One region of the Methylobacterium sp. AC433 genome, then DNA from elsewhere that is predicted to be linked to it. Evidence: riboswitches for the same ligand, from Rfam matches in the RefSeq annotation. Region 1 holds a riboswitch; the other holds the start of a gene.
The links. A riboswitch is a leader RNA that binds a small molecule or an ion and turns the genes downstream of it on or off. The one in region 1 is predicted to bind thiamine pyrophosphate.
Positions count from the first base shown of each region.

Region 1 (6,934 bases):
GGCTACTACCACCATACCGACCGGGACGCGGACCAGGGCTCGGGCCATGCCTGGGCGGAAGCCCTGGTGCCGGGCCTCGGCTGGATCGGCTTCGACGCAGCCCACGGCATCGCCACCACGGAGGCGCATATCCGCGTGGCCGTCGCCCTCGACTATCTCGGGGCGGCACCGATCCGTGGCAGCCGCATGGGCGGCGGGACAGAAACACTCGACGTGACGCTCCGCGTCGAGCAGGCACAGGCTTCCGTCCAGTCCTGATCGCGGACGGACGTGCGAGAAAGACCGCACCATGACCTACTGCGTCGGTGTCCTCGTCGAGGAGGGGCTGGTGATGATCGCCGACACCCGGACCAATGCCGGGCTCGACGACATCTCGACCTACCGCAAGCTGCACCACTTCAACGTCCCGGGCGAGCGCGTGATGATGCTGGCCTCCGCCGGCAACCTGTCGATCACCCAGTCGGTGCTCAGCCTGCTGGCCGAGGGGGTCGAGGGCGATGCCGGCGAGCCGAAGATGAAGCTCGTCGAGGCGCCGACGATGTTCCAGGCGGCGCAGCTCGTCGGCCGCGCGATCCGCCGCGTCCGTGAGATCGAGAAGGCCGGGTTCGAGGCGGCCAATCTCAGATTCTCGGTCTCGCTGCTGTTCGGCGGCCAGATCGGCACCGATCCGATGAAGCTCTACCTGATCTACTCGGCGGGCAACTTCATCGAGTGCAGCGGCGATGCGCCCTTCCTGCAGATCGGCGAGCACAAGTACGGCAAGCCGATCCTCGACCGGGCGGTGAAGTACGAGACCGACCTCTACGACGCCCTGAAGGTCGGCCTCGTCTCGATGGATTCGACGATGCGGTCGAACCTCGGCGTCGGCCTGCCCATCGACATCGCGGTCGCCCGCCGCAACGCCCTCGACCTCGAGGTGAACCACCGGATCGAAGCCGGCGAGAGCTACTTCCACGACCTGCGCGAGCGCTGGTCGGCGGCCCTGCGCGCGGCCCACCGGGCAATCCCCCGGCCGCCCTACGGCCCGGCGACCGCGAAGTGATCAGCGCCTCGGGCCGCCCAGGAGCCTGAGCGCACCCTCCGCGAGCGCGAGGGTCAGGCTATCCGCATCCGTCTCACGGGCGAGCGGCGCCCCCTGCCCGGCCCAGAGAGGCGAGAAGTCGCCCGAACCGCGCCGCTCGGCCTCGATCCGAAGGGGCTGGAGGCCGATGGCGGCGGTGGGGAAGACCGGCGCATCGGCCCGCAACGGGCCGAGTTCGCGGATGACGCGATTCACGAGGCCCCGGGCGGGCTTGCCCGTCAGCACGTTGGTAATGGTCGTGTCCTCGTCGCGCGCCCGGCGCAGGGCCTCGCGGTGCGGCAGCGAGAGGCCGGCCTCGGTGCAGCGGAGATAGGCTGTCCCCAGTTGGACGGCCGAGGCGCCGAGCATGAAGGCGGCGGCGATGCCGCGCGCATCGGCGATGCCCCCGGCCGCGATGACGGGCACGTCCACCGCGTCGACCACCTGGGGCACCAGCGCCATCGTGCCGACCTGCGTCGCGGGATCGCTGCCGAGGAACAGGCCGCGATGCCCGCCCGCCTCGGCTCCCTGCGCGATGATCGCGTCGACCCCGCGCTCGGCGAGCCAGCGCGCTTCCCGCACGGTGGTGGCGGAGGAGAGAACGAGGCAGCCGAGCGCCCGGACGCGGTCGAGGAGCGAAGCCTCCGGCAGGCCGAAATGGAAGCTCACCACCGCCGGCCGGACCTCGGCGACGACCGCGAGCATCGCCGAATCGAAGGGCGCCCGCTGCGCCATGGTGATCGGCGCCGCCGGATCCAGGCCGAACTCAGCGTAATAGGGCGCGAGGCGGCTGCGCCAGGCGGCGTCGCGCACCGCATCCGGCGTTTCCGGCACGTGGCAGAAGAAGTTGAGGTTGAACGGGGCATCCGTCCTGGCCCGGATCGCCGCGGCCTCGCTGCGCACGGCATCCGGATTCATCGCCGCGCAGGCCAGGGAGCCGAGGCCGCCCGCCGCGCTCACGCTGGCGGCGAGCGCCGGCTTGGGTCCGATCATCGGCGCCTGGATGATCGGGTGCCGCACCGGCACGCGTTCGAGGAAACGGTTCTGGCCCCACATGTGCCGGCTCCCTGTTCATCTCCGCTCGCCGGATCCCGCAGCGAGGCGGGCCAGATAGGCGCGCGCCGCGGCCGTCGGATCCGGGGGGCGCATCAGCGCGCCCATCACCGCGACGCCGGCGGCACCGGCGGAACGGCAGGCCTCCACGCGATCGACCGTGATGCCCCCGAGGGCGATCACCGGCATGCCGAATCCGGTCGCGATCCGGATCGCTTCCGGCCCGAGGGCCGGACCGTAGCCCGGCTTGCTCGGGGTGGGAAAGATGGGGCTGAGGGTGGCGTAGTCTGCACCGGCACGCGCCGCCATCGCGACCTCGTCCGGCGCATGCGCCGACACTCCGATCCAGCCGTCCGGCAGGCGCCGACGGGCCTCGGCGAGTTCAGCCGCATTCGTTCCGCCGGGCAGATGGACGCCGTCGGCGCCGAGCTCGGCGGCGAGCGCCACATCGGCGCCGATCGTCAGCGCGCCGCCTTCGGCCTTCACCAGGCGAACGACGTCACGGGCCAGCGCGCGCCGCGCCTCCGGCGCGAGGTCCCGCTCGCGAAACCAGATCCAGCGGGCGCCGGCCCGCAGGAGGCGCGCGAGGGTGTCGTGGAGGTGCCGGGCGGCGACGTCCGGCAAGTCGGTCGCGGACCTGTCGGTCACCACCAGTAGCCGCGACGGCAGCTCGCTCATCGCAGCGTGCCGGCGGGAGCGGGCGCGCCGGCCGCCGGCCGGTTCACGAGCCCACGAGCCCGAGCTGCGGGCTCGACGGCTCGGCCCGGCCCCGCTTCGGGATGCGGCCAGCCAGGTAGGCATCCCGGCCGGCCTGAACGGCGGCGCGCATGGCGCGGGCCATCCGCACGGGATCGTCGGCCTTGGCGACCGCCGTGTTGAGGAGGCAGCCGGCGGCGCCGAGCTCCATGGCGATCACCGCGTCGGAGGCGGTGCCGATGCCGGCATCGACGATCACCGGCACGGGCGAGCGCCGGCAGATCAGCTCGAGGTTGGCCGGGTTGGCCACGCCCATGCCGGAGCCGATCAGCGAGCCCATGGGCATCACGGCGGCGCAGCCGAGATCGGCGAGGCGCTGGCAGACCACCGGATCGTCGTTGCAATAGGGCAGCACGGTGAAGCCGTCGTCGACGAGGTGGCGGCAGGCCTCCAGCAGCTCGGCCACGTCGGGATAGAGCGTCTCACGGTCGCCGATGACCTCGACCTTGATCCAGTTCGTGTCGAGGGCCTCGCGGGCGAGTTCGGCGGTCATGATCGCGTCGCGGGCGGTCTCGCAGCCGGCGGTGTTGGGCAGGACGCGGTGCCCCTTCAGCCGGCGCAGGGTGTCCGAGCCGTGCCCCTGGAGCGAGACGCGGCGGATCGAGGCCGTGACCACCTCGGCCCCGGAGGCCGCCACCGCATCGAAGAGGATGCTCTGGGTCGGGTAGCCGGCGGTGCCGATGAACAGGCGCGAGCCCAGGCTCACGCCTCCGATCACCAGAGCATCGGTGTCGTTCGCGAACTCGGTCATTTCTGGCCTCCCAGCCATCCCATCCACCTGGCCAAATGTCTCATCCAATCACCTATCCGCCCTGCATGGCACGAACGATCTCGACCCGGTCGCCGTCGCTGAGGGCGGTGGCGGCCCAGTCGCGGCGGCGGACCACGGCGCCGTTGAGCGCGATGGCGATGCCCTGCGGGCTGTCGATGCCGGTCTCCTCGGCCTCCTCCCGGAACAGGGCATCGAGGTCGGCAGCGGCGCTCTCGCGGGCCTCTCCGTTGACGGTGAGCTTCATGCGAAGGCCCTTTGCGGTGCCGACGCGAAGCGGGCTCGGCCGAACTGGCGCGCGTAATCCGGCAGTGCCCCTTCGGCGATCAATGCGGCCACGGCGTCGGCGGTGGCAGGGGCCAGCAGGTAGCCGTTGCGGTGGTGCCCCGTGGCCACGACGAGGCCGGGCGCCAGGGCGTCGATGATTGGCGCATCGTCGTCCGAGGTCGGTCGGAAGCCACTCCAGACCGCCTCGACCGCCATCTCCTCGATGCCGGGCAGGACCCGGCGGGCGCCCTCCAGCAACGCGTAGAGTCCGCCGGCCGTGACACCGGGCAGGAATCCGCAATCCTCCACCGTCGCACCGACGATGAGATGCCCGTCGGACTTCGGCGCCATGTGGACCTGCTCGGTCCAGACCATATGGGCGAGGGTGCCGGTGCGGGCGGTGGTCCGCAGTGCGAGGGACTGTCCGCGCAAGGGGCGGACCGGCAGGGCGAGATGGTCGGGCAGGAGGCCCGCCTCCCCGCTCCAGGCGCCGGAGGCGAGCACGACGGTGTCGGCCCGGGTCAGCCCCTGGCCCGTGCGCACGCCGGTGACCCGGCCGGCGGTCCAGTCGAGGCCCTCCACCGCGCAGCCCTCGACGATGGCGACGCCGGCGGCGAGGCAGGCGCGCACGAGGGCGGCCATCACCCGGCTCGGATCGACCTGATGGTCGTGCGGGCAGAACAGGCCAGCGGTGACGGCCGGGCGCAGGCGCGGCTCGCGGGCCCGGACTTCGGGGCCGCTCAGCCAGCGCGCGTCGAGGCCGGAGCGCTTCTGGAGGTCGTGGCGGAAGCGCAGGCGCTCGACCTCGTCGCGGCCGATGGCGAGCACCAGGGTGCCCTCCTCCCGGTAGTCGATGTCGAGACCCGCCGCTTGCTCGAGCGCATCGCGAAAACCCGGCCAGCGCGACAGGCTCTCCAGCGCCAGGGGCAGCAACGGGTCCGAGCCGGGTTCGTGCTCGGCGGCGGGAGCCAGCATGCCGGTGGCGGCGAGGCTCGCCCCGGCGCCGACGGTGTCGCGCTCCAGGACGGTCACGGAGCGCCCGCCCTGCGCCAGGCGCCAGGCGGCGGACAGGCCGATCAGGCCGGCGCCGACCACGACCACGTCGCTGCGCGCCGGGACCGTGGCGGCCGGCGGCGCTGCACCGTGCGTCCGTCGCAGGTTGAGGAAGGAGTTCGGGGTCACGTCCAACGCAATCTCCGCTACAGCGTCGAGATTGGTGGGGCTGCAGCTTCGAACGGTGAAGCGTGCCGGGCTCGTGGAGAAACCCGCGGTCCAATCCCTACGCCGGTATGAACCGGGTCAGGTTCGAAGGATTTCCGCGCCGCCATCCGCGAACGGACGGCCATCGGTTTCTCAGCCCCTTGCCGGGGATCTCCCTGGAACGCCCTTGATGTGGGCCGTCCCTGCGCCCGGGTCAATCCCCAGGGGCGCTTCGGCCCGCCTGCGATTCACGAGGCCGGTGGACGCACGGGACGATAGACGCCCATCGGTTCGGCGAAGCCGTCGAGGGCGTGTTCGCCCAGGGGTTCCGGCATGTCCCAGAGGAAGTCGACGAAGGGCTTCGTCATCAGGATCGGCTCGCCCAGCGTCCGGTTCAGGCGGGCGACGCGGCTGGCGAGGTTCACGTCACGCCCGATCACGGTGAAGTCGAGGCGCGCGCCCGAACCCACATTGCCGTAGGCGGCCTCGCCGTGATGCAGGGCGATGCCGGCCGCGACCGGATTGGCGAACCGGCCGAGTGCGTTGGCCTCGGCCAGCGCCGCCATGGCACTCTGCGAGGCCGTGAGTGCCCCTTTCGCGGCGCCGCCGAGGTCGTCCCCAGGCTCGCGAAAGATCGCCAGCAGGCCATCGCCGAGATATTTCAGGACCTCGCCGCCCTCGCGCTCGATGGCCGGCACCAGGCAGTCGAAGAAGATGTTCAGGAGGTCGACCGCCTCCTCCGGTGTCATGTCGGCGGAGATGCGGGTGTAGTCGCGCATGTCCGCGAACAGGATCGCCGAGCGGATGCGCTGGACGTGCCCGCGCCGGATGGAGCCGCCGAGGATCGCCTTGTGCGGTTCGTCCCCGACATAGATCCGAAGGACGTGATCCAGCTGCTTGTTGACGCTGCGCATCTCCATGACGGCGGCCAGCGTCGGCATGATGAAACGCAGGATCGCCACGTCCTCATCGCGAAAACCGAGTTCGGACCGGGTGGCGAACGAGATCCCGTTGCGGGTCCCGTTGGTGAAGAACAGCGGCGCGACGATGTAGTACCGGTAGCCCTCCGCCTTCAGGTCGGGGATCACCGCGAAGGCATCGTCGGGCGTCTCGGCGAGGTCGAGGATCAGCCACTCGCCGGTCTCGTGGACGCGGAAGAACGGGCTTTCGCGGTAGGCCTTGTCGGAAGCTTCCCCGTGCGGGAACAGGCGGACGGAGGAGCCCGCCTCGCGGGTCCAGAACCGACCGACGCCGGAATACTCGGAATGCAGGGCATCGATGGCGGTGGTGGCCCGATCGACCGGCACATCGAGCCGGATCAGACGCTCGGCGAGGCCGGAGAGCAGCTCTTCGGCCTTCGGCATCCGGGCGCCCTCGCTCAGAAGCCAGTCGCGCAGGGCCACGCACTCCTGAAGCGCGCCGAACGGGACATCGGCCGCCTCCGAGCCATCGGCTTCGGCGGTGGGGGAAGGCTGGGGCGGGCCTCGATCGAGCATATGGCCAAGGTGGGTTGGGAAGCGGCGTCCGGCAACGGCGACCGTTCGGGTTTTGTGAGTATCGTGCGGGCGTGACCGCTTCAACCGCGCAGACCAGACGTCGAACATCGACGCCAAACTGGCGACACGGGTTTCGCCTGTCGCGTCGACGACTGGTCTCCGGTGACAGACCCGGCGCCCGCGCAGCGCCGGATGCTGTCTCGTTCCTGTGTCGGCAACGTGCACCATCATCGAAAGGAAAGAGCCGGCCCCAAGGGGAGCCGGCTCTTTCGAAAGATCGGGGCACCGGGCCGAGCCGGCGCGATCGAATACCTCAGTTGTCGAGGAAGCTCC
Region 1 is NZ_CEEDBN010000006.1:33,881-40,814, reverse strand. Features, by position in the region: gene AC0IWM_RS11070 (transglutaminase family protein) at 1-258, shown strand, start outside; gene AC0IWM_RS11065 (proteasome-type protease) at 290-1,042, shown strand; gene AC0IWM_RS11060 (NAD(P)H-dependent flavin oxidoreductase) at 1,043-2,116, opposite strand; gene AC0IWM_RS11055 (thiamine phosphate synthase) at 2,132-2,791, opposite strand; gene thiG (thiazole synthase) at 2,835-3,620, opposite strand; gene thiS (sulfur carrier protein ThiS) at 3,673-3,885, opposite strand; gene thiO (glycine oxidase ThiO) at 3,882-5,087, opposite strand; TPP riboswitch at 5,164-5,292, opposite strand; gene AC0IWM_RS11035 (adenylate/guanylate cyclase domain-containing protein) at 5,354-6,601, opposite strand; gene rpoD (RNA polymerase sigma factor RpoD) at 6,915-6,934, opposite strand, start outside.

Region 2 (6,934 bases), on a different contig from region 1:
GCCGATCCTGCGTCCCGAGGATGGACACGTGGTCGCCGGCGATCACCGTCATTCGCGCGCGCGGACCGGCGAGTGCGGCCAGCCGCTCGGCATGCGCCCTGGGCACGACCGCATCGTCCGCGCCATGGACGATGAGCACCGGCCCGGTACCCGCGGCGATGCGGGAATCGGACCGGAACGTGTCCTGCAGGAGCAGGCGGGTCGGCAGGTACGGGAAACGCCCGGCGACGATGGCCGAGAGGGAATCGAACGGCGCCTCGAGGTAGAGGCCGAGATGCGGCCGGCTCTCGGCCAGGGCCACCGCCACCGCGGCGCCGAGGGAGTGCCCGTGCAGCAGCACCGGCGCCCCGGGCGCCCGGGCCTGGACCAGCGCGTAGGCCGCCTGCCCGTCGGCGATCAGGCCCGCCTCGCTCGGGCTCCCGGTCGAGCCGGGATAGCCGCGATAGGCGATGGCGAGGACGCCCCAGCCTGCGGCGCGCCAGGGCGCGCCGGCAAAGCGCGCCGCGCCGGGCTCCGGGCGCGAGCCGTTGCCGTGGAGGGTTAGGATGATGGGGCAGCCCGGCTCCGGCGCGCGCCAGAACCCGAGCAGGCGCTCCCCGTCGGCCGTCGGCAGGCTGACCGCCTCCGTGCCCGCCGGTGCCGGCCGGGCCGGAGCGGGCGCCTGGCCGCGGAAGGCGCCGGGGTAGATCAGGTGGCGCTGGAACACGGTCAGGAGCGTGACTCCCAGGAGGGAGAGCCCGAGGAACGCGGTGGCCACGAGGGAAGCGAGAAGACGCATGCGCTCGACTGATGGGAGGCCGCGATCCGGCGAAGCCTCGAGGTGTCATGGCGGGGCGCCGGACCCGAGGAAGGGGCTTCGGGGCGTGTCCGAGAGGTAGGGACTGGACTTTGGCGTGTCACCAGCGATGTTGCGTCGCGTGAAAACGCCCGTTCCCGTCTCCCCCCGCCGCCGGCTCGAGCAAGTGCACGACCGGGCCGTCCGGCCCGCACCGGTCCGGCGCCGCGCGCCATGACGGGATCGTCCGGCGATGGACGGGCCGCGGGCATTCCGGGCCTGAGCCCGAACGTGCTCCTCCTCGGGCTGATCTTCTGCGGAATCGGCTTCGGCATCGGTGCCGGGGCACTCGCGGGCTCGGGCGCCGCCTTCGTGTTTCTGATGGCCGGCTGGGTGCTCGGCCAGTGCCTGCACGAGTACGGCCATGCGCGCGCCGCGCGCCATTGCGGCCTGGCTCCGACCGGGGCGCTGACCCTTGATCCGCTGCGGGCGCCCGCCCCTGTGGCGACCATGCTGCTGCCGGCCCTGTTCACCATCTTGGGCGGCATCGGGTTTCCCGGCGGAGCCGGTGTACCGCCCGAGGGAAGGCTGAGCCGGGGCCGGCAATCCGCGGTGGCTGCGGCCGGTCCGGCGATGAGCTTCGCCTTCCTTCTCACGCTCGCGCTGCTCTACGGCCTGACGAGTGCGGAGGCCGAGACCCTGCGGGCGGTTCTCGCCGTCTCGGTTCTGTTCCAGGGGACGGCCCTGGTCCTCGGCCTGATGCCGGTCCCGGGCCTGGACGGCTACGGCATCCTCCGGCCATGGCTGCCCGACTCCGGAACCGCCATCTTATCCTGGACGGACCGGATGGCCCGGCGTCCGAGCCTCGTCCTGCTGGGCCTGTTCCTGGCTTCCTCGGCTTTCACCCGACCCCTGTTCCGGGCCAGCCTGCTGTTGACCGAGACGTTCGGTATCGATCTCGCCGATGTGATCGCCGGTTTCAGGCTCGTTCGCCTCTGGTGATGGAGCAGATGCTCCGCCACGGCGGACGGGGCGCGATATTTGATTTGCCGGCTGAATGCCTGCGATGCAATGTGTCCGTCAGCGAGCCGGGCCGTACGCTTGCCGCGGGTGCGGACAGGTCGTGCAGGGCTCGGAATCCGGGGCGTCGCGCCCGATGGCGGCGATGGTCGAGGTCGTGAGCACAGCATGCGTGACGATACGTCGGGGCGGCAGGCCTCGCCTCACGCCTACCGCGTTCTCCTGCTCGACGCTTCCGGCCGTGTCCTTCGCACCAAATCCCTCGCGGGCTGCACCGAGGCCGAGGCCATCGAGCGGGCCCGAGACTTCGTGGATGGACGGTCGGTCGAGCTCTGGGACGGTAGCCGCCTGATCCAGCGCCTCGACGCGTCCCATGACCCGGAATCGGACGAACCCTGACTGGACGGGCAGCCGCGGCATTCGGGCATCGTGGGGGCCGAGCGAGCTTTCGTGCTAGGTGCCCCTCGACCTCCGGACCCGACGCGATCCGGTGCGCCCGGTGGAGAGACCCCGCGATGGCCCTCAAGACGACGTTCCTGGTGCAGACCTTCGTGCTCAAGCGCAAGCGGCTCTCGCCGGGGGACCGCGAGGTGGCGGTGACGGAGAGTGGGGCGCTGAAGAAAGCCGAGGCCATGGCGGCGCGCTTCCCCGGTACGGCGGCGATCAAGGTCGTGGCCGACGACGAGACGGGGGAACTGGAGAGCGCATCCATCCTCGGCAGCTTCGGCGAGGTGCCGGACGATTTCGCCGAGAGCCTGCAGGGGTCCTGAAGCGGCACCCTCGGCGTCCGCAAGCCCGGGTCTCGAAACGCGAAAAAGGGCTCCGCCTCGCGGCGGAGCCCCTCGATGCTGCGGTGACGCGTCAGCCGTCAGGGGCAGGCGTGGCGCTGGCCGTCATTGCCGAGATAGGTCCCGGTGCGGCGGTCGTAGGAGCGGAAGCGCTGGACGCAGTAGGCGACGTCGTCGCCGCCGGTGGCGACTTCCGGACCGGCCTCGTAGCCCGTCGCGGCATAGCCGCCACCATAGGGCGCGTAGCCGCCGTAATAGGCCGGGGCATAACCGCCGGCATAGTAGTCGTCGCCGTAGTAGCCGCCATAGGCGCTGCCGAGGCCGTAGCCGATCCCGGCTCCTGCGAGACCCAGGCCGAGCCCGAGGCCGAGCCCGCCGTAGCCGCGGCGGTAGCCGTAGCCGCGTCCGGCATAGGCGCCGCCCCGGTTGAAGCCGCCGCGATCGCCCCGGAAGCCGTTGCCGGCAGCAAGGCCCGCTCCGGCGCCGACGGCACCCACGCCGACAGCCCCGCCGCGGTTGAAGCCACCCTGCGCCAGGCCGCCGCGGAACCCGCCGCCGCCGAAGTTGCCGCCGCGGAACCCGCCGCCCTGAGCGAGACCGCCGCGGAAGCCACCCCCACCGAAGTTGCCGCCGCGGAACCCGCCGCCGCCCATGCCACCGCCATGGAAGCCGCCGCCGCCACCCCGGAAGCCGCCGCCGCCACCGCCCGGACGCGCATCGGCGGAGGCGGGAATCATCGAGAGGGCGCCGACCAGGGCGGCCGATGCCAGGAATATGCGCTTCATGGGAGAACCTGTCGTTCGTGTGCCGACCCCGAGGGTCGAACTTCTGGTTAACGAACGCGGGGCCTGACGATAAAGTTCGTTTCACACGCCCTTCCGCGTCGGTTTGCCGGACCGGTGATTGACAAAACGGCCGCCGACCTCGAATCTGGAAGCATTCCGAGGGGGGCTCCGAGTACGGGAGCTGAGATTGGGCGCGTCGCCCTGACCCTTGAACCTGATCCGGTTCGTACCGGCGGAGGGACGGGAATCTCAACGACGGCGCGAATCTCCAGGCGCCATCCCGTCCAATCCCTCCGCCCATGAACCGGATCGTCTCCCACGCCAGGAGCGAAACCGATGAATGCACCCGTTCTCCCGAAGGATCTGCCGCAGGGCCAGCCGCAGGCGGTGACCACCGGCCCGATCATGGGCTCGCGCAAGGTCTACGCGCCCGTGGCCGGGCACGACGACATCCGGGTGCCGTTCCGCGAGATCACGCTCAGCGATCCGAAGGAGGCCCCTGTGCGGGTCTACGATCCGTCGGGTCCCTACACGGAGACGGATGCCAAGATCGACCTCCATGCCGGCCTGCCGCTGGTGCGCGAGCCCTGGATCGCTCGGCGCGGCTACGCCACGGTGACCCCGCGCGCGGTCAAGCCCGAGGACAACGGCTTCGTGCCCGAGGACAAGCTCGTGGCCCCGTGCCCGGCCACCCGCGAGATCCGCAAGGCCGGCCCCGGCCAGATGGTGACGCAGTACGAGTTCGCCCGCGCCGGGATCATCACCGAGGAGATGATCTACGTCGCCAACCGCGAGAACCTCGCCCGCCAGACGATGCTGGAGGGCGCGCAGGCGGCGCTGGCCGACGGCAACAGCTTCGGCGCGTCCCTGCCGGCCTTCATCACGCCCGAGTTCGTCCGCGACGAGGTGGCCCGGGGCCGCGCCATCATCCCGGCCAACATCAACCACCCGGAGGTGGAGCCGATGGCGATCGGCCGCAACTTCCTGGTGAAGATCAACGCCAATATCGGCAATTCCGCCGTGACGTCCTCGGCCGCCGAGGAGGTCGAGAAGCTGGTCTGGGCGACCCGCTGGGGCGCCGACACGGTGATGGACCTCTCGACGGGCCGCAACATCCACAACATCCGCTCGTGGATCGTGCGCAACTCGCCGGTTCCGATCGGCACCGTGCCGATCTACCAGGCCCTGGAGAAGGTCGGCGGCGACCCGCTGAAGCTCGACTGGGAGGTCTTCAAGGACACCCTGATCGAGCAGGCCGAGCAGGGCATCGACTACTTCACGATCCATGCGGGCGTGCGCCTCGCCCACGTGCCGCTCACCGCGCGCCGGGTCACCGGCATCGTCTCGCGCGGCGGCTCGATCATGGCGCGCTGGTGCCTCGCCGGTCACCGGGAGTCGTTCCTCTACGAGCGCTTCGACGAGATCTGCGACATCATGCGGGCCTACGACGTCTCGTTCTCGCTCGGCGACGGCCTGCGCCCCGGCTCCATCGCGGATGCCAACGACGCGGCGCAGTTCGCCGAGCTGGAGACCCTGGGCGAGCTCACCAAGATCGCCTGGGACAAGGGCTGCCAGACCATGATCGAGGGCCCCGGCCACGTGCCGATGCACAAGATCAAGGTGAACATGGAGAAGCAGCTCGTGGAGTGCGGCGAGGCGCCGTTCTACACCCTCGGCCCGCTGACCACCGACATCGCCCCCGGCTACGACCACATCACCTCCGGCATCGGCGCCGCGATGATCGGCTGGTTCGGCTGCGCCATGCTCTGCTACGTCACCCCGAAGGAGCATCTCGGTCTGCCCAACCGCGACGACGTCAAGGAAGGCGTGATCACCTACAAGATCGCGGCCCATGCCGCCGACCTCGCCAAGGGCCACCCGGCGGCGCAGCTGCGCGACGACGCCCTGTCGCGGGCCCGGTTCGACTTCCGCTGGGAGGACCAGTTCAACCTCTCCCTCGACCCCGACACGGCGCGCGCCTACCACGACGAGACCCTGCCGAAGGACGCCCACAAGGTCGCGCATTTCTGCTCGATGTGCGGCCCGAAGTTCTGCTCGATGAAGATCACGCAGGACCTGCGCGCCGAGGTGCTGGCGATGGAGGCGGCCGGGCAGGTGCTCGGCGAGGCCGCGCCCCTGAGCGCGGCCGAGCGCGAGGCCGGCATGGCGGCGAAATCCGCCGAGTTCCAGGCCGAGGGCGGCAAGCTCTACGTCGACGCGGCGGAGTAGGGGGCTGTGTCCCGGGCCAGTCTCAACTGACCGGCCCGGGACAGGCAGCGCGCGAAAGGACCGCCCGCGGCGCACGGAATTCGAGAGCCGTGTCCGCGCGCGCTTCGGAGGCATCGGAGAGCGGGCGGGGTGCCCGGCGCGATCTCCCGGGCGCCTTTCCCGATCACATCACGCGAACAGCCCGTGCACGAACCAGCGCGTGGGCGATTCCATCGTGAGGAATCCCTCGCGATAGACCCAGAGGCGGCGGCCGGCCTCGTCCTCCACCACATAGTAGTCCCGCGTCGGCCCGGGGGCGTGCCACCACGCATCGGCGATGCGCTCCGGCCCGTCCGCATGGGCGACCCGGTGCAGGCGCCGGCGCCAGCGGAAGCGGTGCGGCGGCCCGTCGGGGGCGAGCGCGATGACGTCTTCGGCCGCCTCGCCCCGGCTGAGCAGCACCAGCGGCCGCGGCGGCAGGCTCGGCCGGGGCGCCGGATCGGCCCAGCCCGCCTGGCTGCGCTGGCCCGCCCCCCAGGGTTCCACGATCTCGGCCCGCTCGGGCAGGTGGCTCTCCCGGAAGCCGAGCCGCATCATCCGCCGGCCGAGGCGCTGGCGCAGGGCATCGCCCAGATGTCCGGCTCCTCCCTCGCCACCGGCGGCGGCCTCCACCAGCATCCTCTGACGCGGCGCGATCGGACCCGTGGCGGTGACCGCGAGGCCCACGCTCTCGAAGCCGAAACCGGCATCGAGGGCCGGGCCGAGGCGGTCGAGGCGCAGGGTCAGCAGGCGCCCGAGCTGGGCCGGGCAGCGGGTCGGCAGGCTCATCCCGAGGTCGAGGGTTCGCACCACCCCGTCGACGCGGGTCAGGGACAGCCGCAAAGCCCGGGCGCCGAGGCCGGCCGCCTCCAGCCGCGGGGCCAATCCCTCCATCAGGCGCATGGCCGTGGCGACGATGGTCTCCGGCCGGCCGATCGGTTCGAGGAAGCCGCGCACGGCCTCGAAGTCGCGCGGGTCCTCCGCCGGGACGAGGGGCTCCGGACGGTGGCCGAGGGCTTGGTCGAGGCGCAGCAGCAGGATCTTGCCGAAGCGCCGGGCCAGGGGCGCGCGGGGCGCGGCGGCAAGGTCGCCGATCCGGCGCAGGCCGAGGCGGGCCAGGGCCTGCGCCGTGCCGGGATCGAGGCGCAGGGCCGCGACCGGCAGGGCCCGCAGGGCCTCCCCGTTGCATCCGGGCGCCACGAGGCCGCCCCCGCCGTGGCGCGCCAGGGCGAAGGCGCAGGCGGGCGTGTCGGCCAGCGCGATCCGCGCCGGGATCGCGCCCTCGGACAATCGCCGGGCGAGATCCGCTTGCAGCGGCG
Region 2 is NZ_CEEDBN010000005.1:61,742-68,675, forward strand. Features, by position in the region: gene AC0IWM_RS09845 (alpha/beta hydrolase) at 1-778, opposite strand, end outside; gene AC0IWM_RS09850 (zinc metalloprotease) at 1,010-1,777, shown strand; gene AC0IWM_RS09855 (hypothetical protein) at 1,964-2,194, shown strand; gene AC0IWM_RS09860 (hypothetical protein) at 2,311-2,565, shown strand; gene AC0IWM_RS09865 (BA14K family protein) at 2,664-3,368, opposite strand; TPP riboswitch at 3,518-3,626, shown strand; gene thiC (phosphomethylpyrimidine synthase ThiC) at 3,705-5,597, shown strand; gene AC0IWM_RS09875 (Y-family DNA polymerase) at 5,766-6,934, opposite strand, start outside.
Region 2: linked by a shared signal. The riboswitch ahead of thiC (phosphomethylpyrimidine synthase ThiC) and the one ahead of thiO (glycine oxidase ThiO) in region 1 are both predicted to bind thiamine pyrophosphate.